DNA from 3 places in the Streptomyces sp. NPDC058812 genome. Region 2 is predicted to be linked to each of the others. Evidence: riboswitches for the same ligand, from Rfam matches in the RefSeq annotation. Region 2 holds a riboswitch; each other region holds the start of a gene.
What was found. A riboswitch is a leader RNA that binds a small molecule or an ion and turns the genes downstream of it on or off. The one in region 2 is predicted to bind cyclic di-AMP.
Positions count from the first base shown of each region.

Region 1 (2,255 bases), on a different contig from region 2:
CCCCTGCTCGACCGCCTCGGCTGCACGGGGCTCGCGGTGTGCGGTCAGGGCGCCCAGGTGTACGACGCGGGCGCGCACCGGATGCTGTGGTCGGTCACCCTGGACCGGGAGCTGGCCGAGACCGCGCTCGGCAAGATCGAGGCCGAGGTGGGGCAGGTGCACGCAGCGGTCGACCAGGACGGTGTCGACGGCCTGACGCTCATCGAGCCGGGATACCTGATGCCTCACCCGACGCTGCCCGCGGTGCGGGTCGAGCGGCGCGACGAGCTGTGGAGCGCGCCGATCAGCAAGGTGCTGCTGCGCCATCCCGAGCTGTCCGACGACGAGTTGGCGGCGACGGCGCGCGCGGTGGTCGGTTCCCTCGCCACGGTCACGATGTCGGGGCCGGGGACGGTGGAGCTCCAGCCGTGCGGCATCACCAAGGCCACCGGCCTGGCGCTGGCCGCCGAGCGCCTGGGCCTGAGCCGGCGGCGGACGATCGCCTTCGGGGACATGCCCAACGACATCCCCATGTTCGACTGGGCGGCCCACGGTGTCGCCATGGCGGGCGCCCACCCCGAACTCAAGGCGGTGGCCGACGAGGTCACCCTGACGAACGAGGACGACGGCGTGGCCGTCGTCCTCGAACGGATCTTCAGAGCCTCGTAGTACGGCGCAGAGCCCCGTGCTACGGCGCAGAGCCCCGTGCTACGGCTCAGAGTGCGACTCAGTACGCGCCGAAGACGTTGTCCATCGAGCCGTACCGGTCGGCCGCGTAGTTGCAGGCGGCGGTGATGTTGGCGACCGGGTCGTACGGGTCCCAGGAGGTGCCGGGCACGTGGTACGCCTGGAAGGTCGGGTCGATCACCTGGAGCAGGCCCTTGGACGGGGTGCCGTTGATGGCGTTGATGTCCCAGTTGTTGATGGCGAGCGGGTTGCCGGACGACTCCCGCATGATGTTGCGGTGGATGCCCTCGTACGACCCGGGGATGCCGTGCTGGGCCATGACGTCGAGCGACTCCCGGATCCAGCCGTCGAGGTTGTCCGGGTACGTCGTCGCCGCGGTGGAGGCGGTCGCGGCGGCCGTGGTGGCGGCCGGGGTGGCCGCGGAGGCGCTGGTGGCCCCGATGAGCGGCAGGGCGAGCACGGCGGCGCCGGTGCCGGCCACGGCGAGCTTCCGGGCGAGGCGGGCGGTGCGGGCGTGACGGTTCTGACCGTTGGCAGACATGCTTGAGTCCCTCTCCTTACGCCTGCGAGGTGAGCTGTCGGGTTCGGGCGGGGAGGTGCCCGGCCGGGCCCTGACGGGCACGGCTTCACCCCGAGCCGCTCCGGTGGTGACCGGTGCGGCGACTTACCTGGGTCCCCCGCTCCTGCCTGCGAGTTTGTTGGCGGATGACTGTGCGTCCGGGCGGTGGCAGGATTCGGCGTCCGCCCGACAGGCCGGGAACGTATGCGAGAGCACATGTCCGAAACAAGTGCAGGAATCACCCAACGCGCCTGTTGACCTTGGTCTGAGGTGTTTGAGGCGCTTGATCCTTTGCGGCTGCCAAGGCTCAACTGGCTTGCGGGGCAAAGGGAGGGCACAGTCGGCGGCAGGGTTGCCTACAGGTGGGGTGAAGTGAGCCAACTCACTGGCCTCAACAAGGATGGCAAATCGGGCATTAGGGCCAACTTGGAGTCAATCGGCCGCAGGTGTGGAGGGCTTCGGGTCTCGACCGGTGGCCGGGTGGGCCCGCCGCCGCGCGTGTGCTCGTCTCCGGCCCCGTCCTGGCCGGTGTTTCCGCGCGTCGTGCGGGCATCCGTTCGGGACGGGATCGGGTGACCCGAGCGGGTGACGTATTCGGAGTGCGGGCCGTTGGGAGGGGTGATGTGATCTTCGGTGGCGGGATCCGGCCCCTGGTGATGGCGATCAATATCTGCTCATATCACCTGATCAAAAACATACCGTGCATGATCCGATACCGACCGGCCTGTAACGGTGGGCGCTAGCGGTGATCGAAAGGTGACCGGATACGCTGACTTGAGTGGTGGCAGCGACCTATCGACAAACCAGGTAATCGCCAGTAGACACCAGCAGACAGGAGACCCCTCGTGACCGTCGTCGGGCCGTTCGGGCTGAGCGTGCGGGACCAGGCTCTGGAAGCCGATGTCCAGGCCGGATTGGTCGCGGTCGAGGAAGGGTTGCTTGAGGCAACCAAAAGCGAGGTTCCGTTCATCACGGAGGCCGCCCAGCATCTGGTGCGGGCCGGCGGTAAGCGTTTCCGGCCACTGCTGGT
Region 1 is NZ_JBHYOB010000004.1:272,129-274,383, reverse strand. It holds gene ACFW48_RS10820 (HAD family hydrolase) at 1-648, shown strand, start outside; gene ACFW48_RS10815 (transglycosylase SLT domain-containing protein) at 707-1,207, opposite strand; cyclic di-AMP (ydaO/yuaA leader) riboswitch at 1,213-1,380, opposite strand; gene ACFW48_RS10810 (polyprenyl synthetase family protein) at 2,071-2,255, shown strand, end outside.
Region 1: it holds a riboswitch for cyclic di-AMP, as region 2 does, so the genes downstream of both, ACFW48_RS10815 (transglycosylase SLT domain-containing protein) here and ACFW48_RS31945 (C40 family peptidase) in region 2, are expected to answer to the same signal.

Region 2 (2,255 bases):
CGTCCTGGACGCACAACAGGCCCTGGAGTACGGCCTGGTGGACCGGGTCGTACCCAGCCGCAGGGCCACGTCTCCGGCACCCGGCGCGAGGTGATCCGGCGATGCTGCCACCGGAACTGCCGCCTCTGCCCGCCCTGACCCGCGCCGAGGCCGAGCTGATCGACCGGTACCTGGACGTCGTCGACCTGCTCGGGCGCATCAACCCCGCGCAGGAGGGCGACACCTATCGCGGGCTGCGGGCCGCCCAGGCGCTGGTCGGCAAGGCGGCCGCCCTGCGCGACGCGCTGGCGCTGATGCACCGGCGGCGCGAGACCGAGCTGCACGCCACCACCCTGGCCCGGGCGCTGCGCGTGCTGGACGGTGAACGACGGACGGCGCGAGTCGGTCTGCCGCCCCGCTCCGACCGTTGAGGCACCCGGAGTTGAAACGGACCAAACGGCGTACCGCCTTTCGGCGTAGGAAACCCTCTGATTTCCGACCGGCCGAGCTTGCGCGACCCGCGTGTCCGGACGGCGCAATGAGCCACTGCGTCGCTGGTCCCGGGGTCGTCACCACACCCACCGGCGGCTCGAACACAGAGGCGTCCACCCGAACGGGCGAGTGGTGAGTAACAACACAAAGGGCACGTTCCGTTGGGATTTTCCCATGGGGCGAGACAAGATCCGTGACTGACGACAAGCCCCCGCCGCAGCGGCGGGGCGGTCCGGGCGGACGCCGAGTCCTGCCGCCGCCCGGACGACCGGTCGACAGGAGTGGATCGGCAGGAGTGGAGGACCCGAGCACGACGGGTCGCCGGAACGGTCGTCTCCGCGGGAGACGCGCCGGGCCGAGCAGCCCTTGGGGTGAAGCCGCACCCGTGCGGCCGGGCAACTTCGCCAGCCCGAATCCGACAGGTCATCCTTCACAGGCGGCTGACGAAGGGTTGCGCATGTCCGCGCTCAATCGTGTCCCGTCGCTGATGGCCCGTGCCGGTACGGCCTCGGCCCTCACCCTCGCCGCCGTGGGCGGTTCCGTAGTGGTCCCCGGCGTCGCCTCCGAGGCGGCCGCGGCGAGCCATGCGACGAAGGCCCTCAAGATCGCTGCCTCCAAGAAGGGCGCACCCTACAAATGGGGCGCCGTCGGACCAAGCAGGTTCGACTGCTCGGGGCTGACGCTGTACTCGTTCAAGAAGGCCGGCAAGAAGCTGCCGCGCACCGCCGCCCAGCAGTACAACAAGACCCGTCACATCTCCGCCAAGAACCGCAAGACCGGGGACCTGGTGTTCTTCCACTCGGGCCGCAGCATCTACCACGTCGGCATCTACGCCGGGAAGGGCAAGATCTGGCACGCCCCGAAGACCGGGGACGTGGTGCGTCTGCAGAAGATCTGGACCGGCAGCGTCTGGTACGGCCGGGTCAAGTAGCCCGCCCGAGGGGGTGACGGCGTCCTGACCCGCCGTCACCCCCTCGGGTGCGCGGTATCCGCCTGCGGCGCGCCGGGTGCCGTCGGCGCCTCACCGCTGGGGCTCCTGCCTTCCCACGGCCCGCACCGCGGCCGTGACCGCCGGTTCGGCGCACTCCGGACCGCCCGGCGGCGCCCAGGGCAACTCGATGGAGACGGTCTTGCCGCCCTCGCGCGTGGGCCGCACTCTCAGCTTGCCGCCGCACTCCGCCGTCAGCCAGCGGATGATCACCATGCCGCGGCCGTTGTCCTGCTGCACGGCGGCGGGTAGGCGTCTGGGAAACCTCGGGTGGCTGTCGGTGACTCCGATGCGCAGCCGCTCGTCACGGTCGAGCACGAGGTCCACGGTGAAGGTGGGCGACTGCCCGAACGTGTGCTGGACCGCGTTGGTCGTCAGCTCCGAGACGATGAGCCGGACGGTTTCGGACACGTCGGTGTCCGGCGGCAGGCCCCACTCCGCCAGTGTGCCGACCACGTAGGTACGCGCGGCGGCCACCGAGGCGGGATCGCTCGGCAGAGTGACGGATGCTTCCAGATGGTCTGCCATGGCGACGTCGTCCCTTTCCCACGGGACCGCAGCCGGACACGGAGCGGATGGTTCGAGTACGGTCCCGGACTGGTGCTTCGCCGCCAGACTGCCATCACCAGACCGGTGCAGGACGGCGATCCACCAAGATATGCATATATCTGTCGCTCAATGCGGTGAACTCTGCGACGGCAGAGCGTATTCGTGCGGCCCATAAGGAGTAAGGGAGTGGCCCATGCAGCACGGTCCCGTGGTGCGCCGTCGGAAGCTGGGCGCGGAACTGCGTGCC
Region 2 is NZ_JBHYOB010000021.1:10,031-12,285, forward strand. It holds gene ACFW48_RS31935 (ATP-dependent Clp protease proteolytic subunit) at 1-94, shown strand, start outside; gene ACFW48_RS31940 (hypothetical protein) at 102-410, shown strand; cyclic di-AMP (ydaO/yuaA leader) riboswitch at 781-925, shown strand; gene ACFW48_RS31945 (C40 family peptidase) at 929-1,402, shown strand; gene ACFW48_RS31950 (ATP-binding protein) at 1,493-1,987, opposite strand; gene ACFW48_RS31955 (helix-turn-helix domain-containing protein) at 2,202-2,255, shown strand, end outside.

Region 3 (2,255 bases), on a different contig from region 2:
ACGGCAGGGCGGATTTCATGGATATTTTTTGGTCAACGACGCTTCCACCGAGGGAAAGAAATCCGAAAGCCCCGGCTCGGAGAGCCGGGGCTTTCGGATGTCGTACCGTCCGTCGTCAGACGTTCACGCCGTGGGAGCGGAGGTAGGCGACGGGATCCATGTCCGAGCCGTACTCGGGGCTGGTACGGGCCTCGAAGTGCAGGTGCGGTCCGGTGACGTTGCCGGTGGCGCCGGACAGGCCGATCTGCTGCCCCGGGACGACCGCCTGGCCGACCGAGACACCGACGGACGACAGGTGGCCGTACTGGGTGTACGTGCCGTCGTGCATCTTGATCACGACCTGGTTGCCGTACGCCCCGCCCCAGCCGGCCTCGACGACGGTGCCGACGCCGACCGCGTGCACGGACGTGCCGCTGGAGGCGTGGAAGTCGATGCCGGTGTGGCTGCCGGAGGACCACAGCGAGCTGCCGGCTTGGTAGGCGGTGGAGACGTAGGAGGCGGTGATCGGCGACACGAAGGTGTTGAGGCGCTCGCGCTCCGCCTCGCGCGCGGCGCGCTCCTTGGCCTCGCGCGCCTCCTTGGCCGCCTCGGCCGCCCGCTCGCGCGCGGCCTCCTGGGCCGCCTCACGGGCGGCGGCGTCCAGGGCCGCCTGCTCCTGCGCGGTGGCCTGGGCGTCGATCTCGTCGGCTATGGAGTCGCCGATGGTGATGACCGGGGTGAGTCCGCTCTGCTCCGCTTGGGGCTCGGCGGCGAGCGCCGGAGCCGCGAGGGTGCCGACGACGCCGGTGGTGGCGAGGGCCGCGACACCCGCCGCGCGGGCGGTGGTGCGGTGCACCCGGCTGGGACGACGGTGCTTCCCGGTGGCGCGCGTGAACGCCATGTAGAGGCTGGTCCTTTCCTTCCCTCTCGCCTACCGGGTTAGCTGACGGGTTCGGAGGTGGAAGGTCTCCTACGGACCCCCTCGCTGCGCGCGCGGGCGTCCGATTCACCCCAGGGACTGCGATGGGTCCCCGGCTCCCCTGGCTCGCGCCGTACGGGGACTCGGCGATGACTGTCCGGTGCCGCGGGTGCGGCGCACTGCCTGACGAACAGCCCGGATGACGCTAAACGCGGCTGTGTTCAATCCTCAAACGCAACAAGCTTTTTGTAGCGCACGCCACAGGGCAGACGGGCAGCCTCTCCCTCAATTCGGACAAATGGCGGCCCTGGTGACACTCCGGTCACCAGGGCCACCGCGCGCGTGTGCCGCTACTCGGCCGCCACCACGGTGACTTCACCGATGCCGAGGGCCTCGACGGGCTCCTTGATCTGCGCCGCGTCGCCGACGAGGACCGTCACCAGACGGTCCACCGGGAAGGCGTTCACGACCGCCGCCGTGGCCTCCACGGTGCCCGTGGCGGCGAGTTGGCGGTAGAGCGTGGCCTGGTAGTCGTCGGGCAGGTGCTGCTCGACCTGGTCGGCCAGCGTGCTCGCGACGGCGGCCGCCGTCTCGTACTTCAGCGGCGCCACGCCCACCAGGTTCTGCACGGCCACGTCACGCTCGGCGTCGGTGAGACCTTCCGCGGCGAGCTTGCGCAGCACCGTCCACAGGTCCTCCAGGGCGGGGCCGGTGTTGGGGGTGTCCACGGAGCCGCTGATGGCGAGCATCGCGGCGCCCGTGCCGTCGGGCGCGGAGCGCATGACCTGCCCGAACGCCCGTACGCCGTAGGTGTAACCCTTCTCCTCGCGCAGGACCCGGTCCAGGCGCGAGGTGAGGGTCCCGCCGAGGCAGTAGGTGCCGAGCACCTGCGCGGGCCACACGCGGTCGTGCCGGTCGGCGCCGGTGCGGCCGATCAGCAGCTGCGTCTGGACGGCACCGGGCCGGTCCACGATGACGACCCGGCCGGTGTCGTCGGCGTTCACCGGGGGTACGGGACGCGCCTCGGCCACGGAGCCGGTCCACGCGCCCAGTGTCTCGCCGAGCAGCGCGTCGAGGTCGACGTCGGTGAGGTCGCCGACGACCACGGCGGTGGCGGTGGCGGGTCGGACGTGCTTCTCGTAGAAGGCGCGTACGGCCGGCGAGTCGATGCTCGCGACCGTCTCCTCGGTGCCCTGGCGCGGGCGCGACATACGCGTCCCGGCCGGGAACAGCTCCTTGGAGAGTTCCTTGGCCGCGCGACGCGACGGGTTGGCCAGCTCGTGCGGGATCTCGTCGAGCCGGTTGCGGACCAGCCGTTCGACCTCGCTGTCCGCGAACGCGGGTGCCCTGAGCGCGT
Region 3 is NZ_JBHYOB010000010.1:53,675-55,929, reverse strand. It holds gene ACFW48_RS21735 (M23 family metallopeptidase) at 116-880, opposite strand; cyclic di-AMP (ydaO/yuaA leader) riboswitch at 893-1,057, opposite strand; gene ACFW48_RS21730 (M16 family metallopeptidase) at 1,249-2,255, opposite strand, start outside.
Region 3: it holds a riboswitch for cyclic di-AMP, as region 2 does, so the genes downstream of both, ACFW48_RS21735 (M23 family metallopeptidase) here and ACFW48_RS31945 (C40 family peptidase) in region 2, are expected to answer to the same signal.